Regions from separate parts of the Burkholderia pyrrocinia genome, predicted to be linked through region 2. Evidence: riboswitches for the same ligand, from Rfam matches in the RefSeq annotation. Region 2 holds a riboswitch; the other holds the start of a gene.

Region 1 (18,021 bases), 1.1 Mb from region 2:
GCACGACGACGCGCAGCACGCCGGCGTCGCCACGTGCGGCGGCGCTGCGCGCCTGCGCGGGCAGCATGTCCTCCGCGTCGAGCAACAGCCCGTGCAGGTACGGCAGCACGCCGAACACGGGCTTGCCCGTCTGCGCGCGCAGCCAGTCGAGCCCCGGTTCGAGCAGCTTGAAATCGCCGCGGAAACGGTTGATCACGAAGCCGCGCACGCGTGCGCGCTCGCTGTCCGACAGGCACGCGAGCGTGCCGACCAGGTGCGCGAACACGCCGCCGCGGTCGATGTCGGCGACGAGCACGACCGGGCAGTCGACGCGTTCGGCAAAGCCCATGTTCGCGATATCGCCGTCGCGCAGGTTGATCTCGGCCGGGCTGCCGGCGCCCTCGACGATCACCGTGTCGTAACCGGCGCGCAGGCGTGCATACGACTCGAGCACTGCATCGAAGGCGACCGGCTTGTAGTCGTGATACGCCCGCGCGTTGAGGTTCAAACGCGCCTTGCCGTGAATGATCACCTGCGCGCCGCGGTCGCTCGTCGGCTTCAGCAGCACGGGGTTGAAATCCGTATGCGGCGCGACGCCCGCGGCCAGCGCCTGCAGCGCCTGCGCGCGGCCGATCTCGCCGCCGTCGGCCGTCACCGCGCTGTTGAGCGCCATGTTCTGCGGCTTGAACGGCGCAACGCGCGCGCCGGCACGGCGCGCCAGGCGGCACAGGCCCGCGACGAGCGTGCTCTTGCCCGCGTCGGACGTCGTGCCCTGGATCATCAGCGTGCCACGCGGCCGCGGCTCGGGTGCATTCATCGTGTAAAGGTCGTCGCGAAGCAAAGGCCGCATTATCGCCCGCGCCGGTACGCCCGCGCCGTTACAATCACGCGATGATTCCGCACGACCTCACCTTCGTCCTCGGCGGCGCGCGCTCGGGCAAGAGCGCGCATGCCGAGCGGCTCGCGGCCGACAGCGGCCGCCCCGTCACCTACATCGCGACCGCGACCGCCGCCGATGCCGAATTCGCGCAGCGCATCGCGCATCATCGCGCGCGCCGGCCAGCCGAATGGGGGTTCGCCAATGCGAGCGTCGACCTCGCCGGCACGCTCGCTCGGCTCGACGATCCGCACGCATGCCTGCTGGTCGACTGCCTGACGCTGTGGCTCACGAACCTGCTGTGCCCGGTCGACGGCGAGCCGCTCGACGATGCGCAGTACACGGCGCAGGTCGAGCGGCTCGAGCACGCATTGCGCGGCGCACGCGCGAAGGTGATCGTCGTCAGCAACGAGATCGGGCTCGGCGTCGTGCCGCTCGGGTCGGTCACGCGCCGCTACGTCGACGAACTCGGGCGCCTGAACCAGCGCGTCGCCGCGCTCGCGACGCGCGTGACGCTGCTCGTCGCCGGGCTGCCGCTCGACCTCAAGGCGGGAGCGCCGTCATGCTGATGCTGTCGCTGCCCGTCGTCGCGATGCTCGCGGTCGCGGCCGCGATCGTCGACCGTGCGATCGGCGAACCCGCCGGCTGGCATCCGCTCGTCGCATTCGGCCGGCTCGCCGCACGCATCGAAGGCGCATTGAACACGGGCCGGCGCGGCCGCGCGGTCGGTGTCGCCGCGTGGATCGCGGCCGTCGTGCCGCCGGTGGCCGTCGCGGCATGGCTCGTGGCCGTGCTGCCGTGGCCGCTCGCGGCCGCGCTACATGTCGCGCTGCTGTGGTTCGCGCTCGGCGCGAAGAGCCTCGCCGACCATGTCGCACCGATCGCCGCGGCGCTGCTGCGGCGCGACCTCGACGCCGCGCGCACGCTGACCGCGCGCATCGTGTCGCGCGACACGAGCGACGCCGACGAAGGCGCGTTGTCGCGCGCCGCCGTCGAATCGGCGCTCGAAAACGGCAACGACGCGATCTTCGGCGCGCTCTTCTGGTTCGTCGTCGCGGGCGGTCCCGGCGCGCTGCTGTTCCGGCTCGCGAACACGCTCGACGCGATGTGGGGCTACCGCACGCCGCGCTTCCTGACCTTCGGCTGGGCCGCCGCGCGGCTCGACGACGCGCTGAACTGGATTCCCGCGCGCCTCACGGCCGCGAGCTACGCGCTGCTCGGCGACACGGCCGCCGCATGGCGCTGCTGGCGCACGCAGGCGCGCCACTGGGACAGCCCGAACGCGGGCCCCGTGATGGCCGCGGGCGCCGGCAGCCTGAACGTGCAGCTCGGCGGCCCGGCCGTCTATCACGGCGAGATCGAGGATCGTCCGGCGCTCGGCACCGGCGCGAGCGCGACCGCCGTCCACATCGTCGCCGCGCTGTCGCTCGTCACGCGCACGCTCGCACTGTGGCTCGCGCTGCTGGTCGCGAGCGGCGCACTCGTCATGGCCACCCATCATGTCTGACACACGCATCGCGCACGGCGGCAACCTGCATGAAGCCGCACGCCGCCACGGCATTCCGTACGAAGCCTGGCTCGACCTGTCGACCGGCATCAATCCGGTCGGCTATCCGGTGCCGCCCGTCCCGGCCGACGCGTGGCGCCGGCTGCCCGACGACGGCGACGGCCTCGCGGCCTGCGCCGCGCAGTACTACCACGCGCCCGATCCCGCACACGTGCTGCCGGTCGCCGGCAGCCAGGCCGCGATCCGCGCATTGCCTGCGTTGCTGCCGACCGGCGACGCCGGCGTCGCGTCGCTCGCCTACGGCGAATACGCGCCCGCGTTCGCGCGTCACGGCCATCGCATCGTGCCGCTCGACATCGGCACGGATACGCTGCCGGCGGCGCTGCGCCACGTCATCGTCGGGAATCCGAACAACCCGACCGCCGAATTCGTGCCGGCCGAGCGCCTGCTCGGCTGGCATGCGCAGTTGTCGGCACGCGACGGCACGCTGATCGTCGACGAGGCGTTCGCCGATACGGGCGCGACGCAATCGCTCGCGCCGCAGGTCGATCGCCCGGGGCTCGTCGTACTGCGCTCGGTCGGCAAGTTCTTCGGTCTCGCCGGCATCCGCGCGGGCTTCGTGCTCGCGTGCCCCGAACGGACCGTCGCGCTGCGCGACATGCTCGGCGCATGGACGGTCGGCGGCCCCGCGCGTCATGCGGTTGCCGCGGCATTTGCCGATCGCGCATGGCAGGCCGCCGCCCGTGAACGGCTCGCGGCCGACGGCGAGCGACTGGCCGCGCTGCTGCGCACGCACGACTTCGCGGTTCGCGCGACACCGCTCTTCAGTTGGACCGACGACCCGCGCGCTGCGGCGCTGCATGCGGCGCTCGCTGCACGCGGAATCTGGACGCGCCACTTCGCCAAGCCGTCGAGCGTGCGCATCGGCCTGCCGGGCAGCGAAGCCGAATGGCAGCGCCTCGGCGATGCGCTCGCGCACTGCGTACCGACGCTGCAACAGGAATCCGCATGACCGCGGGCAAGTTCCGCCGGCTGGCGCCGGCCGCGACGCTGGCCGCGCTCGCTCACGCGCCGCTCGTCCATGCCGATGTCACGACCCGCGACGACGCCGGCAATACCGTCACGCTGCCCGCGCCCGCGCAGCGCGTGATCAGCCTCGCGCCGCACGCGACCGAGCTGGTCTACGCGGCTGGCGGCAGCGCGAAGCTCGTCGGCACCGTCACGTACAGCGACTACCCGCCCGCCGCGCAAGCGGTGCCGCGCGTCGGCGACAACAAGGCGCTCGACCTCGAGCGGATCGCCGCGCTGAAGCCCGACCTGATCGTCGTCTGGCGGCACGGCAACGCCGAGCGGCAGACCGATGCGCTGCGCGCGCTGCACATCCCGCTGTTCTTCAGTGAACCGAAACATCTCGACGACGTGTCGTCGTCGCTGCGCCGGCTCGGCACGCTGCTCGGCACGCAGCAGGCAGCCGATGCGGCCGCGGCGTCCTTTGCACGCGATATCGCGGCGCTGCGCGCACGCTATGCCGCGCGCCCGCCCGTCACGATGTTCTTCCAGGTCTGGGACCGCCCGCTGATGACGCTCAACGGCGCGCACCTGATCAACGACGTGATCGCGCTGTGCGGCGGCCGCAACGTGTTCGCATCGCTCAAGCCGCTCGCGCCGACCGTCACCGACGAGGCCGTGCTCGCGGCGAATCCGGAAGCGATCGTGACGACGAGCGCCGGCGCGACGCGCTCGGACGAACCGCTGCCGAGCCTGGCACGCTGGCGTGCGTGGCCCGCGCTGACGGCCGTTGCGCGCAACAACCTGTTCGCGATCGACGGCGATCTGCTGACGCGGCCGTCGCCGCGGATCGCGCGAGGCGCGGCCGCGCTGTGCGAGGATCTCGATGCCGCGCGTGCGCGGCGGCCCGCGCGCTGAATTCCGGCGACTTGCGCGGTTGTCGCGCACATCTACTTGATGCGTCCGATGCTTGAGATGGTTTGACCACGCGTTGTGCCGTTCACATGCAGGCGCGAGCGAACTTATTCATCCCAGTGCACGACTTCCCATGTTCGCGCCGCGTCATGCGCACGCAGCCAGACGACACCGCCTGTCGGCACCGGCCGCGACAGCAGCGTATCGAGCGGCACACGCAATACATGCGATGCGAATGCGCGGATCACGCCCGCATGCGTGACCGCCCACTGCGGCCGATCGACCCGCACAACCGCGTCGGCCTGCCGTGCAACCCGCGCGGCGAACCGCTCGACGCTTTCGCCACCATGCGCGCACGCATGCATCAGGTCAGCCGCCCACGCATCGAGCGCCGCACGGTCGATATCGTCCCAGCGCTGCATTTCCCACGCGCCGAAATCCATTTCCTGCCAGCCGGCATCGCGTTGCAGCGGCACATCGAATACCTGCGCGAGTCGTTCGGCAACCGACGCGCATCGCGTCAGCGGGCTGGTCCAGATCCGTTCGGGCGGCGGCGCGCCGATAGCCGTCAGATGCGCGTGCACGGCATGCGCACCGGCATCGGCCGGCGCGGCGAGCGGCACGTCGCTGCGTCCGTAACAGACGCCCGGCTCGACGCCGACGGCCGGATGACGGATCAGGACGAAGTCCATCCGAGCACCACGAGATAGATCGCCAGTTCGCTCAGTTGCTGCGCGAAGCCGAGACAGTCGCCCGTATAACCGCCGATCCGCTTCACGAAATAGCGGGCCGCCCACGCGCGCACGAGCACGAGCGCGACGCCCGCGGCGACGCCCATGCACCAGTCCGGCCAGAACAGCCACGGCAGCCCGAATACCGCCGCGACGCACGCCGCGCGTGCGCCCATCCGTTGCGCGACCGGCTTCGCCTTGCCTTCGGGGCGCACATAGTCGAGCGACATCAGCAGGCTCACGGCCGCCGTGCGGCTCGCCGCATGCGCGGCGATCATGGTCCAGGCGGCGCGCAGTGGCGGCATCGCCGCGAGCGCCTGCCATTTCACGCCGAGCGCGATCACGAGCGCGACCGCGCCGAACGTGCCGATCCGCGAGTCGTGCATGATGCGCAGCACGTCGTCGCGCGTATAGCCGCCGCCGAATGCATCGCAACTGTCGGCAAGGCCGTCCTCGTGGAAGGCGCCGGTCGCGAGCAGCGTCGCGGCCATCGACAGCCCGACCGCGATCGACGCGGGCAGCACGCGCAGCGCGGCAAGATAGACGAGCGCGCCCCACGCGCCGACGCATGCACCGACGAGCGGGAAATAGCGCGCGGCCTGGTCGAGATCGCCGGCCGCGTAACCGATCGCGCGCGGCACGGGCACGCGCGTGAAATAACCGAGCGCGACGAAGAAGTAGCGCAGTTCGGCACGCACGCCGCTCGCGCGCTCAGGCGTCACGATTGTCGACGCCGGCGGACTCGAAGCTCGCCATCTCGCAGAGGAACGCAACCGCCGCGCGCACGAGCGGCAGCGCGAGCGCCGCACCCGTGCCTTCGCCGAGCCGCAGGTCGAGCGCGAGCAGCGGCTTCGCGCCGAAATGCTCGAGCATGCGCCGGTGCCCGGCCTCGTGCGACGTATGCGAGAACACGCAGTAGTCGCGCACGCCGGGCGCGATGCGCTCGGCGACGAGCAGCGCGGCCGTCGCGATGAAGCCGTCGACGAGGATCGTCATCCGCTCGCTCGCGGCCGCGAGATACGCGCCCGTCATCATCGCGATCTCGAAGCCGCCGAACGTCGCGAGCACGTCGAGCGGCGCGACCGCGTGCGAGTGCTTGACGAGCGCGCGGCCGAGCACCGCGCGCTTGTGTGCGAGCCCCTTGTCGTCGAGGCCCGTGCCGCGCCCGACGCACGCGTCGATCGGCACGTCGAGCAGGCGGCTCATCAGGCACGCGGCCGACGACGTGTTCGCGATCCCCATCTCGCCGAAGCCGATCACGTTCGTGCCGAGCGACGCGTGCAGGCGCACGCGCGCCGCGCCGGCCGCGAGCGCGGTCATCGCCTCGTCGTGCGTCATCGCCGGCTCCGTCGCAAAGTTGCGCGTGCCGCGCGCGACCGGCAGCGACACCAGCCGGTCGGACAGCGGCAGCGGCGACGCGACGCCCGCATCGACGATCTCGAGCGTGCTCTGTGCGACGCCCGAGAACGCGTTGATCGCCGCGCCGCCGGCCAGGAAGTTCGCGACCATCTGCGCGGTCACCGCCTGCGGATAGGGACTCACGCCTTCGGCCGCGATCCCGTGGTCGCCGGCGAACACGATCATCACGGGGCGCTGCACGACCGGCCGCTCAGTGTGCTGGATCAGGCCGATCTGCAGCGCGAGCGCCTCGAGCTGGCCGAGGCTGCCGGGCGGCTTGGTCTTGTGGTCGATCACATGCTGCAGGCGCTTGCGCAGCGCATCGTCGAGCGGCGCGATCGCGGGCGGGAAGTGGGTCGGAGTGGTCATCGAAGAGCCGTGTCGTTGGCGCGGCCTGCGCCGCGTATCGGAAAAGAAAAGGTCATTGTCGCTCGGGCCACGCCGGCAGCAACGCGTCGCGGCCATGCTCGCGGATCAGCACGAGCGGATAGCCGAACGCGTCGCTCGCGCGCTCCGGTGTCAGCACGTCGTGCACGAGGCCGGCCCATGCATGGCCGCGGCCGTCGAGCAACAGCGCATGCGTCGCGAAACGCCGCGCAAGATTCAGGTCGTGGCACGAAAACAGCACCGTGCGCGGGCCCGCGTCGAGCCATGCGGCCAGCGCGGTCAGGCAGTCGATCTGGTGATGCAGGTCGAGATGTGCGAGCGGCTCGTCGAGCAGCATCAGCGGCGCGTCCTGGCACAGTGTCGCGGCGAGCGCGACCCGCTGCCGCTCGCCGCCCGACAGCGACAGCACGTCGCGCGACGCGAGCGCGGTCAGATCGAACGTCGCGAGCGCGTCGTGCACGGCCGCACGGTCGCCGTCGCGCTCCCAGCCCCAGCCGCCGAGATACGGAAAACGGTTGAGCAGCACCGTGTCGAACACGGTCGCGCTGAATGCATCGTGCAGTTGCTGCGGCATCAGCGCGCGGCGCTGCGCGAGCTGCGCGGGCGGCCATGCGGCAAGTGGCCGACCGTCGATCTCGACCCGGCCGCCGGCCGGCGGCTGCAACCCCGCGAGCGTCGCGAGCAGCGTCGTCTTGCCCGCGCCGTTCGGCCCGGCGACGCACCAGATTTCGCCGGGACGGAAGGCCCGCGTAAAGCCGTCGAGCAGCGTGCGCGCGCCGCCCTTCAGCGTCAGGTCAGCGGTCGCGCAGGCCATGTCGTGGCCGGAAGCGGCGGCGTGCCGCGCAGGGCTTGTCATCGCATCGGCCTCCTCAGCAACATCCACAGGAACACCGGCACGCCGATCAACGCGGTCATCACGCCGACCGGCAGTTGCGCGGGCGCGATCGCGGTGCGCGCGAGCAGGTCGGCCGCCATCACGCCGCCCCCGCCCGCGAGCATCGCGGCCGGCAGCAGCATGCGCTGGTCGTTGCCGAACGCGAGCCGCAGCGCGTGCGGCACGACGAGGCCGACGAAGCCGATCGTGCCGGCCGTCGTCACCGCAGCCGCCGCGGCCAGCGACGCGACGAGATAGATTCGCACCCGCAGGCGCGCGACAGGCACGCCGAGCGCGAGCGCGGTCGCGTCGCCGCGCAGCAGTACATTCAATTGCGGCGCGGCCGGCAGCGCGACGCATGCGGCCAGCAGCAGCGCGCCCCACGCGAACCACGGCGCGGTCACGCCGTTCAGGTCGCCCGTCAGCCAGAAGATGATCCCGCGCAACCGCGCATCGGGCGCGAGCGACAGCAGCAGCGTGACGAGCGCGCCCCACCCTGCCGCGATCACGACACCCGTGAGCAGCAGCCGCGGCGACGCGTCGCGCGAATCGCCGCGCCACAGCTCGCGGCGTGCAAGACCGAGCACGAGCGCGACCGATACGAGCGAGCCGGCAAACGCCGACGCGTCGACGAGCCACCACGCACCGCCCGCGATCATCGCGACGAGCGCGAATCCGGCCGCGCCGCCGGACACGCCGAGCACGTACGGTTCCGCGAGCGGGTTGCGCAGCAGCACCTGCAGCAGCGCGCCCGCAAGCGCGAGCAGCGCACCGCACGCGAAGCCCGCGAGCGCGCGCGGCAGCCGCAGCGTGCGGACGATGTCGGCGAACAACGCGTCGCCGCCATGCGGCACGAGCGACGCGAGCGCCTGCCACGGCGACATCGGCACGCTGCCGATCGACAGCGACGCGACGAACAGCAACGCGACCGCGGTGGCCAGCGCGGCCCAGATCGCGGCGGCGCGCGCGGCGCTCATACCGCGCACGGCCCCGCGCATGACGCGCGGCGCATCCGCTTACTGCTGCCAGCCGAGCGTGACATAGGCGCCGCGCTTCGGTGTGTTGTACGCATAGGCAAGCTCGTAGTCCTTGTCGAGCAGGTTGTCGATGCGCGCGCTGACGTACCACGACTTCGTGATGTCGTAGCGCGCGGACAGGTTGACGATCCCGTAGCCGCCGAGCCGCCCGCCGCCCGAATCGTTGCGCGCGCCGCTCACGAGCCATTCGCCGCCGACGCGCCACGCGCCGAACGCGCGGTTCACGGCCATCGACGCGAAACGCCGTGCACGCCGGTCGAGATCCTGATTCTGCGTTTCGTTGACCGGGTTCTGCAACGTGGCGGCAACCCGTACGTCGGTCGCGCCGACATGCCCCTGCCAGGACCCTTCGAGCCCCTGCACCTTCGCGCTGCCGACGTTCTGCGCAATATAGTAGAAGCCGCTCCCGTCGGGTCGATAGTTGATCAGGTTCGCGTAGCGCGTCTGGAACGCGGTGAGCCGCATCACGCCCACCGCATCGGACGCGTACTGCAGCGCGGCTTCGATCGAATGGCTGCGCTCCGGCTGGATCGACGGGTTGCCGGCCATCGGATAATAGAGGTCGTTGAAGCTCGGTGCACGGAACGCGTCCGAATAGCTCGCGGTCACCTTCCAGCGATCGGTCAGTTCGAGGCCGTAGCCGAGATAGTAGGAATTGGCGCCGCCGAAGTCCGAGTACTGGTCGCGGCGCAGGTTCGCCTGGAACTGCTGGCGGCCAAAGCGCCCCGAATAGCCGATCCAGCCGGAATTCACGTGACGCTGCGGCGCGGAATACGCGTTCGACATGAACTGCTGGTCGAGCCGCTCGTAGCCAGCCTGTATCAGGTGTTCAGGCGCGATACGGAAATCGTTTTGCCACGTGTACTGGCGGTTGTCGGTATTGAAGTGATCCGTGTAGACGCCGTTCAGCGCCGACTGGCTGCGGTCGTTGCCGGTCGAAACGCTCAGGTGAGCGGTCCACCAGTCGGTCAGCTTGCCGTTCGCGAACGCACGCACCTGCTGCACGCGCGAATAGAGGTTGTTCAGGTCGGTCGGCACGCCCCACGCGTTGTCGTAGCTGTTGTTGCCGTTCGACTGGAAGTAGCTGATGCCCGCATCCCAGCGGTCGTTGAAGCGGTGGCGCAGCGCCGCGGTGATGCTCTCGTTCAGGTAACCGTTCGCATTCGGGTTCGCGTTCGGCTTCCTCGCCGGGTCGAGCGCGGAAAAACCGTCGTCCTTGTCGCGCGCGATCGACACGCTCAACGTCGTCTTCCCGTCGCTGTCGAGCCGACCCGATACGCCAGCCTGCTGCGTCTGCGTACCGTAGCTGCCGACGCCGACCGCGAAGTTGAAGCGTGGCGGATGATTGCCACCGTCCTTCGTGAACACCTGCACGACGCCGCCGATCGCGCCCGAGCCGTACAGCGACGACACGTTGCCGTTGACGATCTCGACGCGCTCGATCTGGTCGAGCGGCAACTGGCTCAGTTGCGCGGCACCGAGACTCGCGGAATCGACCCGCACGCCGTCGATCAGCACGAGCGACTGCGTCGACTCCGCACCGCGCAGGAACATCGTCGCGCTCGCGCCGGGGCCGCCGTTGCGCACGATCTGCGCGCCGGGCGCGAGCGCGAGCAGCGTCGGCAGGTCGGCGCCCGCATGCGCGGCGATATCCTGCGCGTCGAATACGGTGGTTTGCGGAATCGTGTCGGCCAGCGCCTGCGGCGCGCGCTGCGCGGTGACGACGACCGGTTCGAGCATCGTCGCAGCCGCAGGTTGGGCCGCGGGCACGGCGGACGCCGCGGAATCGGCATTCGCCGCGGTCTGCGCGGCGGCGGCAAGCGGCAATCCGCAAAGCGCGCCGAGCGCCGTGCGGACGATTGGGGTCAGCATGAAGATAAATCCCGTGAAGCACTGCGCGGCCCGCCTCCCCGCAGGCCACGCGTCACGAAGCCCGTGCGGGCTCCCCGTCTCGGCCGGTATCCGGGCTGGCGGCGTACCGGCTCGCCTTCCCGCGCGATGACGCGCAGTGGCCCGCGCCCGCGTGCGAAACCTGCACGCGGAACGCGCCCGAGCCGGCCTGCGTCACTGGACGCGGCCGCTTACCGTTGCGGGGGCAGCGCAGGTTGGCGGTCTCCTGGCGGAGCCCGCGCCCTGCTTCCCGTTTAACCGCGCGTTCCACGCGCGAGCACCGAGGCGGCGCCAGTTTAGGAGCCGGTCGCGCAAGCGTCAAGGAAGCGTCCGGACACGCACGGGACGCGCCCATTCGCAGCAAGAAGCGAGGGTGTTACGACTGGAAACGTTACAGATGTCGGATTGCGCGTTATTCCGCGCTAAAATGCTGGGTCTTTAGAGGACGCAGCAAATGCTCAACGAACTCGAAACCTTATCTCAAAATATTGGCCGTCTGATTTCGCTGAACAAGCGCTATCACGCGGAACGGCTCGCGCTCGAAGAGCAGGTCGCGCAATTGCGCGCGGAAGCGGACACGGTCCGCGCGGAACTCGCGCAACTGCGCGAAGAACGCAATGCGCTCGCGGCCGAGCGCGATACGCTGTCGGCAAAAATCGACGACGCTCAGGTGAAACTGAACGCGATTCTCGAAAAGCTGCCGCGCTCGAAAAGCGCGGAGCAAGCCGACAACCAGCTCGACCTGCTGGATGCGCAGGCGCGTACGGACAGCGATGACGCGGCCAGCCACGGAGAACATGCATGAGCACCAAGCAGATCGAAGTCTCGATTCTCGGTCAGGCCTATCGGCTCGCCTGTTCGGCCGAGACCGAAGCGGCGCTGCTCGAGGCAGTCGCGCGCGTCGACGCCGAAATGTCGAAAATCCGCTCGAACAGCTCGGTACGCGGCATCGATCGCATCGCGGTGATGGCGGCACTGTCGCTCGCATCGGAATTGCTGCGGCTGCAAACGAGCGTGCGGCACGGTGAAGCATTTCCGGCGGAGGAAATCCGTCGTACAATGCACCAGATGAACGAACAGCTCGGCGCGGTGCTCGCACAGCACGAGACGCAGTAACGTTTTAATCGATGCGTCGATTCCCCTTGATCTCTGCGATCAACGGTGGTCAAATTGGCGCATCGAATCACAGTTCAGTCAGCTTCCCTGCCTGGTTCGCCAAGGTCATATATTCCTTGAACCAATGCCATGTGCACGGTTGCGGAAATTTGTAGCACGGGCGCGCGCGTCACTCTGTCTGATGTACCCGAAGTGCTGCTAACTGCGACCAATTCTGAACCTCAGGTTCAGGATGCCGGCCTAGCGGCCAAGGCGGGGGCCTATCCAACGGCATCGGGCACGTCCCGGTGCCGTTTTCTTTTGTAGCAGCCTCTTTCTGCGTCGATCACGATCCATGCAATACTGGCTGATGAAGTCCGAACCGGACGAAGCAAGCATCGACGATCTCGCCAACGCACCGCAGCGCTCGCTGCCGTGGACCGGCGTGCGCAACTATCAGGCGCGCAATTTCATGCGCGACACGATGAAGATCGGCGACGGCGTGCTGTTCTATCACTCGAGCTGCCCCGAGCCGGGCATCGCAGGCCTCGCCGAAGTGTCGTCGACGCCCTACCCCGATCCCACGCAGTTCGATCCGAAAAGCCCCTATTACGACCCGAAGTCGACGCAGGAAGCGCCGCGCTGGCTGCTCGTCGACGTGCGCTACGTGAAAAAGTCGCCGCTCGTGCCGCTCGCCGCACTGCGCGAACACGACGAGCTCGCCGACATGCGCGTGCTCGCACGCGGCAACCGGCTGTCGATCACGCCCGTCACGCGTGCCGAATGGCGGTTCATCACCGAAAAGCTGATGAAGTAGGCGCGCGCCAAAGGTCAAATCTGGTCAGCACGCGCGGCCGCCGCGGAACTCGCGGGTCTCTCGCGCAGCCTAAGCAACCGCTGTCGGCCGATCGGGCCGGCTCTTTTTTTCGTTGCGCGGTACGCCCGCGTCGTGCACGCATGATCCGCGTGCGCGCCCTCGCACAAGGAGTCCAACAATGACCAAGAAATCCGCTCTCGCGCTGTCGCTCGCCCTCGCCGCCGCCGTTCCCGTCGCGCTGACGCTCGCGTCGCCCGCCGCGCACGCGCAAACCGCGAACCCGCACTTTCCGGAACCGGCAGGCGTGCTGTCGCTTTCGTCGCAGGCCAGCGCCGACGTGCCGCAGGACATCATCCACATCACGCTGTTCTACGAACAGCAGGCCAAGGATCCGGGCAGCCTGACGTCCGCGCTGAACCAGCGCGCCGATGCCGCGCTGTCGCAGGCGAAGGGCGTATCGGGCGTCACCGCGCACACGGGCGCATTCTCCGTGTATCCGAGTACCGATCGCGACGGGAAGATCTCCGCATGGCGTGGCCGTACCGAGGTCGCGCTCGAATCGCGCGATTTCGCCGCGGCGTCGAAGCTTGCAGGCCAGTTGTCGAACCTGATGCAGGTCGCGAACGTCGAGTTCTCGCTGTCGCCTGAAGCGCAGCGCACGGCCGAGCAGAAGCTCACGACCGAAGCGATCAAGTCGTTCCGCGCCCGCGCGGACGAAGCCGCGAAGGCGTTCGGCTACAGCAGCTACACGATCCGCGACGTGAATGTCGGCAGCGGTCGCAACGTGCAGCCGTACCCGCGCATGATGGCGATGGCCGCGGCGCCGATGGACAGCGCGAAGATGAGCGCACCGATCGCGGTCGAAGGCGGCAAGGCCACCGTGTCGGTCACCGTCAACGGCTCGGTGCAGATGAAGTAACGCGCAACGCGCGGCTGTCGGAAATGAAAAACGCCGGCCCGAAGGCCGGCGTTTTTCATTTTGCATGCGTGTTGTCGATGCACGCGCCGATTGCGCGCGCATCGGTATCGCATCACGCAGCCGCATTCGCATTCGCCGCGCGACGGCGATACGCCCAGACCATCAGCGCGATACCCCCGAGGATCATCGGCAGCGACAACCACTGTCCCATCGACAGGCCGAGCGCAAGCAGGCCGAGGAAGTCGTCGGGCTCGCGTGCGAACTCGACCGTGAAGCGCGCGAGGCCGTAGCCGATCAGGAACAGCGCGGACACGGCGCCCATCGGCCGCGATTTGCGCGAGAAGAAGAACAGCGCGAAGAACAGTGCGATGCCTTCGAGCGCGATTTCATAGAGCTGCGAAGGATGGCGCGGCAGCATCTGGTATTGCATGAACACATCGGCGAGATGCCACTTCTCGACGAGCGCCGGATGTTTCGGCAGCCATGCCGCATCGTCGCGCATCGCGCCCGGGAACAGCATCGCCCACGGCGCCGTCGGATCGGTCACGCGGCCCCACAGCTCGCCGTTGATGAAGTTGCCGAGCCGCCCGGCCGCGAGCCCCGTCGGCACCATCGGCGCGACGAAATCGGTGACCTGCAGCCAGTGGCGCTTGCGCTGCCACGCGAACAGCATCATCGCGAGCGTCACGCCGAGGAAGCCGCCGTGAAACGACATGCCGCCTTCCCACACCTTGAACACGTCGAGCGGATGCGAGAAGTAGAAATCGGCCTTGTAGAACAGCACATAGCCGAGCCGGCCGCCGAGCACGGTGCCGAGCACGCCGTAGAACATCATGTCGTCGATGTCCTTCGCGGTCCAGCCTTGCGCGGCGACGTGCGGCAGCTTCAGGCGGACCCGGCCGACGACGATCGCCGCGATGAAGCCGACGAGATACATGAGGCCGTACCAGCGCACGGCCAGCGGCCCGAGATGGATCGCAACGGGGTCGAAATTCGGGTGAATGATCATGGGTTAGCGAAGAAGTTTTCGAATGCGGTACGGCCGTCGCGAACGCGCAGCACCGCGCGTTGGACGGCACCGGTGCACCATCGTTCACGTCACGCGGCGAGGCCCTGCGCACGTACGACGTCGATGAAGCCGGCGAGCACGGGACTCACGTCGCCCGTGCGCCACACGAGGCCTGTCTCGACGACCGGCGCATGACCGGCGAGCGGCCGGTAGACCACGCCGGTGCGCCGCAGGTTACGCAGCGATTGCGGCACCAGTGCGACGCCCATGCCGGCCGACACGAGGCTGACGATCGTCTGCATCTGGATCGCCTCCTGGCCGATGCGCGGAGTTTCCCCCGCCGCGCCGTAGCAGCCCGTAATGATGTCATAAAAGCCGGGTGCCAAACGACGCGGAAAGATCACGAGCGGCAATGCGGCGATATCGGCGAGATGCACGGGTTCGTCTTCGGGCGCGTCGCACGCTGTGGCCGGCATCGCGACCACCAGCGGCTCGCGCACGACCGGCAGGTACGACAGTCCGGCCGCGTGACGCGGCGGCACCGGCGGAATGACGAGCCCTGCGTCGATGCGGCCGGCGACGAGTTCGTCGATCTGCACGTCGCTCGTCGCCTCCGCGAGCTGCAGGCGCACCTGCGGATAGCGCGCGCCGAACGCGCGCAGCAGCGAAGGCAGCAGCCCGTAATCGGCGGTCGACACGAACGCGAGCGACAGCGAGCCGGCCTCGCCGCGCGCGAGCCGCCGCGCGAGCGGCGGCAGCGCATCGGCCGACGCCAGCAGCCGGCGCACGTCGGGCAACAGCGCCGCACCCACCGCCGTCAGCGCCACCGAGCGCTTGGTACGCACGAACAGCGCGACGCCGAGCGCCTCCTCGAGCCCCCGGATCGCCTGCGACAGCGGCGGCTGCGTCATCGACAGGCGCTCGGCCGCGCGGCCGAAATGGCGCTCGTCGGCGACGGTCACGAAATAGCGCCACTGGCGCAGGTCGGGCGTCGGATCGGCCATGCGTTACTCATTCGGAAAACGACTTAATAAGCGACAAATAATATATTGGACATCCCAATCCGGAAACTCCATTCTTGTTTCATCCGAACCGGCACGCCGCTCACGGGCGTCGCCCAGACAACGATGGAGTCCCCCATGTCGTACAACCGTCGCTCGAAGCACATCACGCAAGGCGTGGCCCGTTCGCCGAACCGCTCGATGTATTACGCACTCGGCTACCAGAAGGACGATTTCGACAAGCCGATGGTCGGCATCGCGAACGGCCATTCGACGATCACGCCGTGCAATTCCGGCCTGCAGCGCCTGTCGGACGCGGCCGTCGCGGCCGTGAAGGCGTCCGATGCGAACCCGCAGATCTTCGGCACGCCGACGATTTCGGACGGCATGTCGATGGGCACCGAGGGCATGAAGTACTCGCTCGTGTCGCGCGAGGTGATCGCCGACTGCATCGAGACCTGCGTGCAGGGGCAGTGGATGGACGGCGTGGTCGTCGTCGGCGGCTGCGACAAGAACATGCCGGGCGGCATGATCGCGCTCGCGCGCCTGAACGTGCCGGGCATCTACGTGTACGGCGGCACGATCCGTCCCGGCCACTGGAAGGGCCGCGACCTGACGATCGTGTCGTCGTTCGAGGCCGTCGGCGAATTCACCGCGGGCCGGATGTCGCAGGAGGATTTCGAAGGCGTCGAGCAGAACGCGTGCCCGACGTCGGGTTCGTGCGGCGGCATGTACACCGCGAACACGATGAGTTCGTCGTTCGAGGCGCTCGGGATGTCGCTGCTGTACTCGTCGACGATGGCGAACCCCGACCAGGAGAAGGTCGATTCGGCCGCCGAATCGGCACGCGTGCTCGTCGAGGCCGTGAAGCGCGACCTGAAGCCGCGCGACATCATCACGAAGGCGTCGATCGAGAATGCGGTGTCGGTGATCATGGCGACGGGCGGCTCGACCAATGCGGTGCTGCACTATCTCGCGATCGCGCACGCGGCCGAGGTCGACTGGACGATCGACGACTTCGAGCGCATCCGCAAGCGCGTGCCCGTGATCTGCGACCTGAAGCCGTCGGGCCGGTATGTCGCGACCGACCTGCATCAGGCCGGCGGGATTCCGCAGGTGCTGAAGATCCTGCTCGATGCGGGGCTGCTGCACGGCGACTGCATGACGATCACCGGCCGCACGATCGCCGACGAACTGAAGGACGTGCCGAGCGTGCCGCGCGCGGACCAGGACGTGATCTTCCCGATCGACCGCGCGCTGTACAAGGAAGGCCACCTGGCGATCCTGAAGGGCAATCTCGCGGAAGACGGCGCGGTCGCGAAGATCACCGGCCTGAAGAACCCGGTGATCACGGGCCCCGCCCGCGTGTTCGACGACGAGCAGAGCGCGATGGATGCGATCCTCGGCGACCGGATCCGCGCAGGCGACATCCTCGTGCTGCGCTACCTCGGCCCCCAGGGCGGCCCCGGCATGCCGGAAATGCTCGCGCCGACGTCCGCGATCATCGGCAAGGGGCTCGGCGAATCGGTCGGCTTCATCACGGACGGCCGCTTCTCGGGCGGCACGTGGGGCATGGTGGTCGGCCACGTCGCGCCCGAGGCGTTCGTCGGCGGCACGATCGCGCTCGTGCAGGAAGGCGACTCGATCACGATCGACGCGCACCGGCTGCTGCTGGAGCTGAACGTCGACGATGCCGAGCTCGCGCGCCGGCGCGCCGCGTGGAAACAGCCGGCACCGCGCTACACGCGCGGCGTGCTCGCGAAATTCGCGGCCCTCGCCCGGCCGGCGAACAAGGGCGCCGTCACGGGTTGACGCGAGTTCGCCGCAACATGCGACCCCAATAGGAATGGCCGCCGGGGGAACGCGCAAAACGCGCTCTCCCTTTGCTTCTATAATGCGCGGACCATGAAGCCGGCCGTCCCCGCTGGCGGAGAACCGCATGAAACAGACGATATTGCGCGCCCTGCTCGTGACGCTGCTGACCGGCAGCGCAGCGGCGGCGCGCGCCGAACAGGCCGACGGCCTCGCGCTGGCGCAGCGCAAGAACTGCATGGCCTGCCACGCTGTCGGGAAGCCGCTGATGGGCCCGTCGTTCCGCGACATCGCCGGCAAATATGCGGCGCGCGGCGACGCCGTCGATTACCTTGCCCAATCGATCGTGAAAGGCAGCGTCGGCGTATGGGGCAGCGTGCCGATGCCCGCCAACACGCAACTGACGAGCGGCGAAGCCCACGCGCTCGCGCAATGGGTGCTGTCGCTGCGTTGAACCGGATGCCCCGGACGGGGCAAACCGTTGTGCCGGGCGCCGCCGACAGGCGGGCTTGCCCCTCGCCGGCAGCTTTGCCTGCGCTTACTGGAACCGCACCCTCTTTTCTATCGCCCGAACGGCGGGCGTTCAGCCCGAATGCCCGGCGCGTCGGCGCGCGATCTCTTCGTCGACCGCGTCGCGGACCCAGTCCATGATCTCGGTTTCCAGCGTCAGCGCCACCTCGCGCGTGACCTGGCCGACCAGCCAGGCCGAATGCTCATGCAGCGCGTCGCGGCAGCGGGCCTCGATGGCCTCGCGCCCTGCTCCGG
Region 2 (5,704 bases):
TTACGGGCGGCGGCGCGACGCGCTGCCCATCGCGCTGTGCGCAATGCTGTCGACTTGTCCCTGCGTGTCCGGGGCCGCCGAAGCCGAAGTCGGCGCCGAAGCCGAGCTGCCGGTGCTGGAGGTGCGCGCGCGCCGCCATCCGCACGATCCGCGTCCCGAGCAGGTGAGCACCGCGACGCGCGCCGCGAGCGACCCGCGCGACGTGCCGCAGACCATCGACACCGTGTCGGTCGACGAGACGCTGTCCTACGGCGGCCGCACGCTCGCCGACGCGCTCGCGGGCGTGCCCGGCATATCGAACACGTCGGACACGCGGTTCGACGCGTTCCGGCTGCGCGGCTTCTCCAGCGCGGGCGACCTGCTGCTCGACGGCATGCGCGACGACGCGCAGTACGTGCGCGGTCTCGGCAACATCGAACGCGTCGAGGTGCTGAAGGGGCCGGCTGCGGCGCTGTATGGCCGCGGCAGCGGCGGCGGCGTGATCAATCGCATCACCAAGCAGCCGCAGCCCGAGAATTTCGGCAGTGTGTCCGCGACGACGGGCAGCTACGGCCGGCTCGGCGTGTCGGCCGACCTCAATCGCGCACTTTCGCCGCGCTGGAGCATGCGCGTGAACGCCGGGCGCGAGTATCAACGCAGCTTCCGCGACGCGGTCGACGGCACGCGCCAGTATGTGGCGCCGTCGCTCAAATGGCAGGGCGAGCGCAGCAGCTGGCTGATGCAGTTCGAATACGACGCTTACGAGCGCGTACCCGATCGCGGGATGCCCGCGGCGGTCGCCGCGGTCGATCCGGCCGGCAAACCGGTCGCGTTCACGCTGCCGCCGGCGTCGCGCCGCACCTTTTTCGGCGTGGCCGACCGCGACACGATCCGCGACGCGAGCATGAACTGGCGGTCGGTGTTCACGCGGCAGCTGGGCGGCGACTGGCAGGTGCGCCACCTGCTGAGCGTGCTCGACCTGCACAGCACGTTCGACAACACCTACGTCACGCAGGGTTACGTGACGAAACCGCGCGACTACGCGCGCGTGCAGCGGGCCCGCTATCTGCAGGACCTTCGGCACCTGAACGTGCAGACCGATCTTGAACTGAGCGGCAGCGTGACGACCGGGCCGGTCGCCCATCACCTGCTGCTCGGTGTCGAATACGGCTGGCAGCGGCGAGCGCCGCGGTTGTGGAGCGCCACCGCGTCGCCGGTCTCGATCACCGCCCCCGACAACGTCGACCGTCGCGGGTCCGCGCCGGTCCCGTACATGATGAACCGCCATCTCGCGACCGACTACGCGCTCTACGCGCAGGACCGGATCGACATCGGGCGCGCATGGAAACTGCTGACCGGCCTGCGCTGGGATCGCTTCGTCGCCGATTCGACGAGCCAGTTGAACGGATTGCAGGCGCGACGCGCGTCGACCGCGTGGAGCCCGCGGCTCGGCATCGTATGGTCGCCGCTCGACGCGCACAGCGTCTACGCATCCTGGAGCAAGAATTTCGCGCCGGTCGGCGGCGACCTGATCGGCATCACGCCGGGCGCGCGCGGCAATGCGAACGATCTCGGCCCGCAATACAGCCGGCAGGTCGAAGTGGGCATCAAGAGCGACTGGCTGGACGGCAAACTCAGCACCACGCTCTCGGCATTCCAGATCGATCTGTACAACCGCAAGACCGCCGATCCGGTCAGGCCCGGCTATTTCGAGCTGACCGGCCTCGAGCGCAATCGCGGCGTCGAACTCGGCATTGCCGGCAGGCTGGCCGGCGACTGGTTCGCGCGCGGCGGGATCGGCTGGCAGAACGCGCGGATCGTCGAGGCCGAAGCGAAATCCGTCGGCAAGCGATCGGCCGGCGTGTCGTCGTCCAACGGCAGCCTGTTCGTCGGCTATGCGCCGCTCTCCGGCTTCTTCGCGGAAGCCGGCGTGATCTACGAAGGCGCGCGCTACGCCGATCGCGACAACCTGCTCACGCTGCCCGCCCATGTACGCTGGGACGGCAAGCTTGGCTACCGCATGCGCGACCTCGATCTGACGCTGGCGGTCGTCAATCTCACGGGTCGCAACGACTACGCGAATGCGACGAGCGTCGCGCAGATCATGCCGGGCGCACCACGAACGTTCACGCTGACCGCCGCCTACAAGTTCTGACGACGCAGGGTCGCCGCCGCATGCCGGTCAACGCGTGCGAGTCAGCCTGGCGACCGACGCGACGTTTTTGCAACGCATGGAATCGGATTTGCCCTTGCCGTGCGTGGCGCCAGGGTCACGCATCGGCATGCCGACGCGTGTGCTATCGTATGCGCCGCGTTCGGTGCTCGCATGCGCATTCCGCGCATGCAGTTAAACGGGAAACAGGAGGCGGACCACCGCCCGGCCTGTGCTGTCCCCGCAACGGTACGCCGCCCGCGCGACGCGCTTCCCCGCGCACGCGCCCATGCCGCCCACGATGCCACTGCCCTTCAGCCGGGCGGGAAGGCTGCGGCCTGGCGAGCGGCCAGCCCGGATACCGGCCGACGCAAGGGGCGAGCCCGACGCTCGCCGAACGCCCGATCCGCGGGGGACGGATGGGGTGCGCATTCCGCCCGCGTTCGCGCGGGCTTCGCCCGATCCTTTATGCGTTGCCTGTCCGCCGGCCGCCGATGTGCCGCCCGCCTTCCCCTTTCCACTGTCTCGACACGGTGCGCGCCGTGCCGCGCGCGATGAGCCGCGCATGGCTCGTCGGCGCCGGCCCCGGCGCCGCCGACCTGCTGACGCTCAGGGCCGTGCGCGCGATCGGCGCGGCGGACGTGCTGCTCGTCGACGATCTCGTGAACCCCGACATGCTGTGCCATGCGCGCGCCGACGCGCAGATCGAGCATGTCGGCAAGCGCGGCGGCCATGCGTCGACGCCGCAGGAGGCGATCGTCGCCGCGATGCTCGCGCACCTGCGCGCGGGCCGCAGCGTCGCACGGCTCAAGGGCGGCGATCCGTTCGTGTTCGGCCGCGGCGGCGAGGAACTGGCCGCGCTCGGCGCGGCGGGCTTTCCGGTCGAGGTCGTGAACGGCATCACGGCAGGCATCGCCGCGCCGGCCGCGCTCGGCATTCCGGTCACGCAGCGCGGCGACGCGCAGGGCGTGATCTTCGTCACGGGCCACGGCGCGGGCGCCGACGAACCCGACTGGCGCGCGCTGGCGGCCACGCGCATGACGATCGTGATCTACATGGGCATCCGCCGGCTCGATGCGATTGCGGCGGCGCTGCGCGCCGGCGGCCTGCCCGGCGATACGCCGTGCGCGGCGATCGAGAACGCGACGCGCCCCGAACAGCGGCACGTGCTCGCGACACTCGACACCGTCGTCGAACGCGTCGGTGCAACCGGCATCGGTTCGCCGGCGATCGTCGTGATCGGCCGCGTCGCGGCGCTGGCCGACGATCCCGCGGTGCGCGCGGCGCTCGGCGGCGGTGCATGATGCGCGTCGCGCTCGGCGTCGGTTTCCGCGCGGGCGTGACGGCCGCGCAACTCGATGCCGCGATCCGCGCGGCGCTGGCGCTCTACCCGGCCGCCGAGCCGGCGCTCGTCGCGACGCTCGCCGACAAGGCGCGTGCCCGCGCGCTGCGCACGCTGTGCGCGCGACGCGGCTGGCCGCTCGTCGCAGTCGACGCGGCGCGGCTCGCGAGCCGTCCGGAACTGGCCGCGAGCGGTCCGTCGGACGCCGCGCTCGCGCGCTTCGGCGTCGCGGGCGTGGCCGAGCCGTGCGCGCAGCTCGCGGCGCCGCACGGCCGGCTGCTGGGCCCCAAATCCATCCGGGACGGTGTGACGGTCGCACTCGCCGGCCCGCTCTGAACCTTTTGTTTCGCTTTCGACAGGACGATTCCCGATGAAGACCGATTCCGAATCCCATCAGCGGATGACCGAACGCCGCCGTGCCGGCCACGAGAAGAAGCAGGCCGCCGCCACCCATGAAAAAGGCCTGCTGATCGTCCACACCGGCAACGGAAAGGGCAAGAGCACCGCCGCGTTCGGCATGGCCGTGCGCGTGCTCGGCCACGGCATGCGGCTCGGCGTCGTGCAGTTCATCAAGGGTGCGCTGCACACGTCCGAGCGCGACTTCCTCGGCGCGGTCGCGGAATGCGACTTCGTGACGATGGGCGACGGCTACACGTGGAACACGCAGAACCGCGATGCCGACATCGCGACCGCGCGCAAGGGCTGGGACGAGGCGCGCCGGATGATCGAAAGCGGCGACTACCGGATGGTGATCCTCGACGAGCTGAACACCGTGCTGAAGTACGAATACCTGCCGCTCGACGAAGTGCTCGCGACGCTCGTCGCGCGCCCGGAGTCGGTGCACGTCGTCGTTACCGGGCGGCACGCGCCGGATGCGTTGATCGACGCGGCCGATCTCGTCACCGAAATGCGGCTCGTCAAGCATCCGTACAAGGAGCAAGGGGTGAAGGCGCAGCGCGGCGTGGAGTTCTGAGCGTGCCGGCCTGCCCCGCGCTGTTCGTCAGTGCGCCCGCGTCCGGCCAGGGCAAGACGTCGGTGACGGCCGGCCTCGCGCGGCTGCACCGCCGGCTCGGCCGCCGCGTGCGCGTGTTCAAGACCGGGCCTGATTTTCTCGATCCGATGCTGCTCGAACGCGCGAGCGGCGCGCCGGTGCATGCGCTCGACCTCGGGATGGTCCGCGAGGCCGGCTGCCGCGCGCTGCTTGCCGACGCCGCGCGCGAGGCGGACCTGATCCTGATCGAGGGCGTGATGGGGCTGTTCGACGGCACGCCGAGCAGTGCCGACCTCGCGGCCGCGTTCGGCGTACCGGTCGTCGCGGTGATTTCAGCGAAGGCGATGGCGCAGACGTTCGCGGCGATCGCGTTCGGGCTCGCGCGGTTCCGGCCGGGGCTGCCGTTTCACGGTGTGCTGGCGAACCGCGTCGGCTCGGCCCGGCACGCGGATTTGCTGCAACAGGCGCTGCCCGCCGACCTGCGCTGGCTCGGGCACGTGCCGGCCGATGCGGGCATCGCGCTGCCGGAGCGGCATCTCGGCCTGCACCAGCCGGCCGACATCGACGACCTCGATGCGCGGCTCGAGCGCGCGGCCGACGTGCTCGCGCAGACGGCGCTCGCCGAATTGCCGCCTGCCGTCGCGTTCGCGGAACCGGACGTCGCGGCGCCGCTGCCGCGTGCGCTCGCCGGCAAGCGGATCGCGATCGCGCGCGATGCGGCGTTCTCGTTCATCTATCCGGCGAATCTCGCGCTGCTCGACGCGCTCGGTGCGCAGTTGCGGTGTTTCTCGCCGCTTGCCGACGAGGGCGTGCCGGACGATTGCGACGCGCTGTTCCTGCCGGGCGGCTATCCGGAACTGCATGCGGCGACGCTCGCGGCCAATGCCGAAACCGCACGGACGATTCGCGCGCATGCGGCGGCCGGCCGGCCGATCGTCGCGGAATGCGGAGGGATGGTGTATCTGTGTGAATCGCTGACTGACGTGGACGGCGCGACGACGCCGCTGCTCGGCCTGTTGCCGGGCCACGCGACGATGCAGCGCCGGTTCGCGGCGCTGGGAATGCAGCAGGTCGACACGCGGCACGGCACGATGCGCGGCCATACGTTCCACTATTCGCGGCTCGCCACGCCGCTCGAGCCGATCGCGACCGCAAGGCGCCCGGACGGCGCGTCGGGCAGCGGCGAAGCCGTCTATCGCCGCGGCGCGATCGTCGCGACGTACATGCACATGTACTGGCC

The links. Region 2 has a riboswitch for cobalamin ahead of cobA (uroporphyrinogen-III C-methyltransferase). Riboswitches for the same ligand answer to the same signal wherever they lie in the genome.
Region 1: linked by a shared signal. The riboswitch ahead of JYG32_RS00150 (TonB-dependent receptor domain-containing protein) and the one ahead of cobA (uroporphyrinogen-III C-methyltransferase) in region 2 are both predicted to bind cobalamin.

Annotation. Positions count from the first base shown of each region.
Region 1 is NZ_CP070977.1:18,078-36,098, reverse strand. Features, by position in the region: gene JYG32_RS00200 (cobyric acid synthase) at 1-796, opposite strand, end outside; gene cobU (bifunctional adenosylcobinamide kinase/adenosylcobinamide-phosphate guanylyltransferase) at 871-1,425, shown strand; gene cbiB (adenosylcobinamide-phosphate synthase CbiB) at 1,419-2,363, shown strand; gene cobD (threonine-phosphate decarboxylase CobD) at 2,356-3,375, shown strand; gene JYG32_RS00180 (cobalamin-binding protein) at 3,372-4,289, shown strand; gene cobC (alpha-ribazole phosphatase) at 4,394-4,978, opposite strand; gene JYG32_RS00170 (adenosylcobinamide-GDP ribazoletransferase) at 4,963-5,739, opposite strand; gene cobT (nicotinate-nucleotide--dimethylbenzimidazole phosphoribosyltransferase) at 5,729-6,784, opposite strand; gene JYG32_RS00160 (ABC transporter ATP-binding protein) at 6,837-7,658, opposite strand; gene JYG32_RS00155 (FecCD family ABC transporter permease) at 7,655-8,674, opposite strand; gene JYG32_RS00150 (TonB-dependent receptor domain-containing protein) at 8,693-10,585, opposite strand; cobalamin riboswitch at 10,650-10,903, opposite strand; gene JYG32_RS00145 (ATPase) at 11,058-11,408, shown strand; gene JYG32_RS00140 (cell division protein ZapA) at 11,405-11,719, shown strand; RNA gene ssrS (6S RNA) at 11,801-11,982, shown strand; gene JYG32_RS00130 (EVE domain-containing protein) at 12,054-12,515, shown strand; gene JYG32_RS00125 (SIMPL domain-containing protein) at 12,694-13,434, shown strand; gene lgt (prolipoprotein diacylglyceryl transferase) at 13,547-14,443, opposite strand; gene JYG32_RS00115 (LysR substrate-binding domain-containing protein) at 14,533-15,447, opposite strand; gene ilvD (dihydroxy-acid dehydratase) at 15,583-17,256, shown strand; gene JYG32_RS00105 (c-type cytochrome) at 17,384-17,710, shown strand; gene JYG32_RS00100 (DUF2486 family protein) at 17,840-18,021, opposite strand, start outside.
Region 2 is NZ_CP070977.1:1,165,826-1,171,529, forward strand. Features, by position in the region: gene JYG32_RS05530 (TonB-dependent receptor) at 1-2,134, shown strand, start outside; cobalamin riboswitch at 2,278-2,515, shown strand; gene cobA (uroporphyrinogen-III C-methyltransferase) at 2,626-3,435, shown strand; gene JYG32_RS05540 (cobalamin biosynthesis protein) at 3,432-3,809, shown strand; gene cobO (cob(I)yrinic acid a,c-diamide adenosyltransferase) at 3,844-4,446, shown strand; gene JYG32_RS05550 (cobyrinate a,c-diamide synthase) at 4,449-5,704, shown strand, end outside.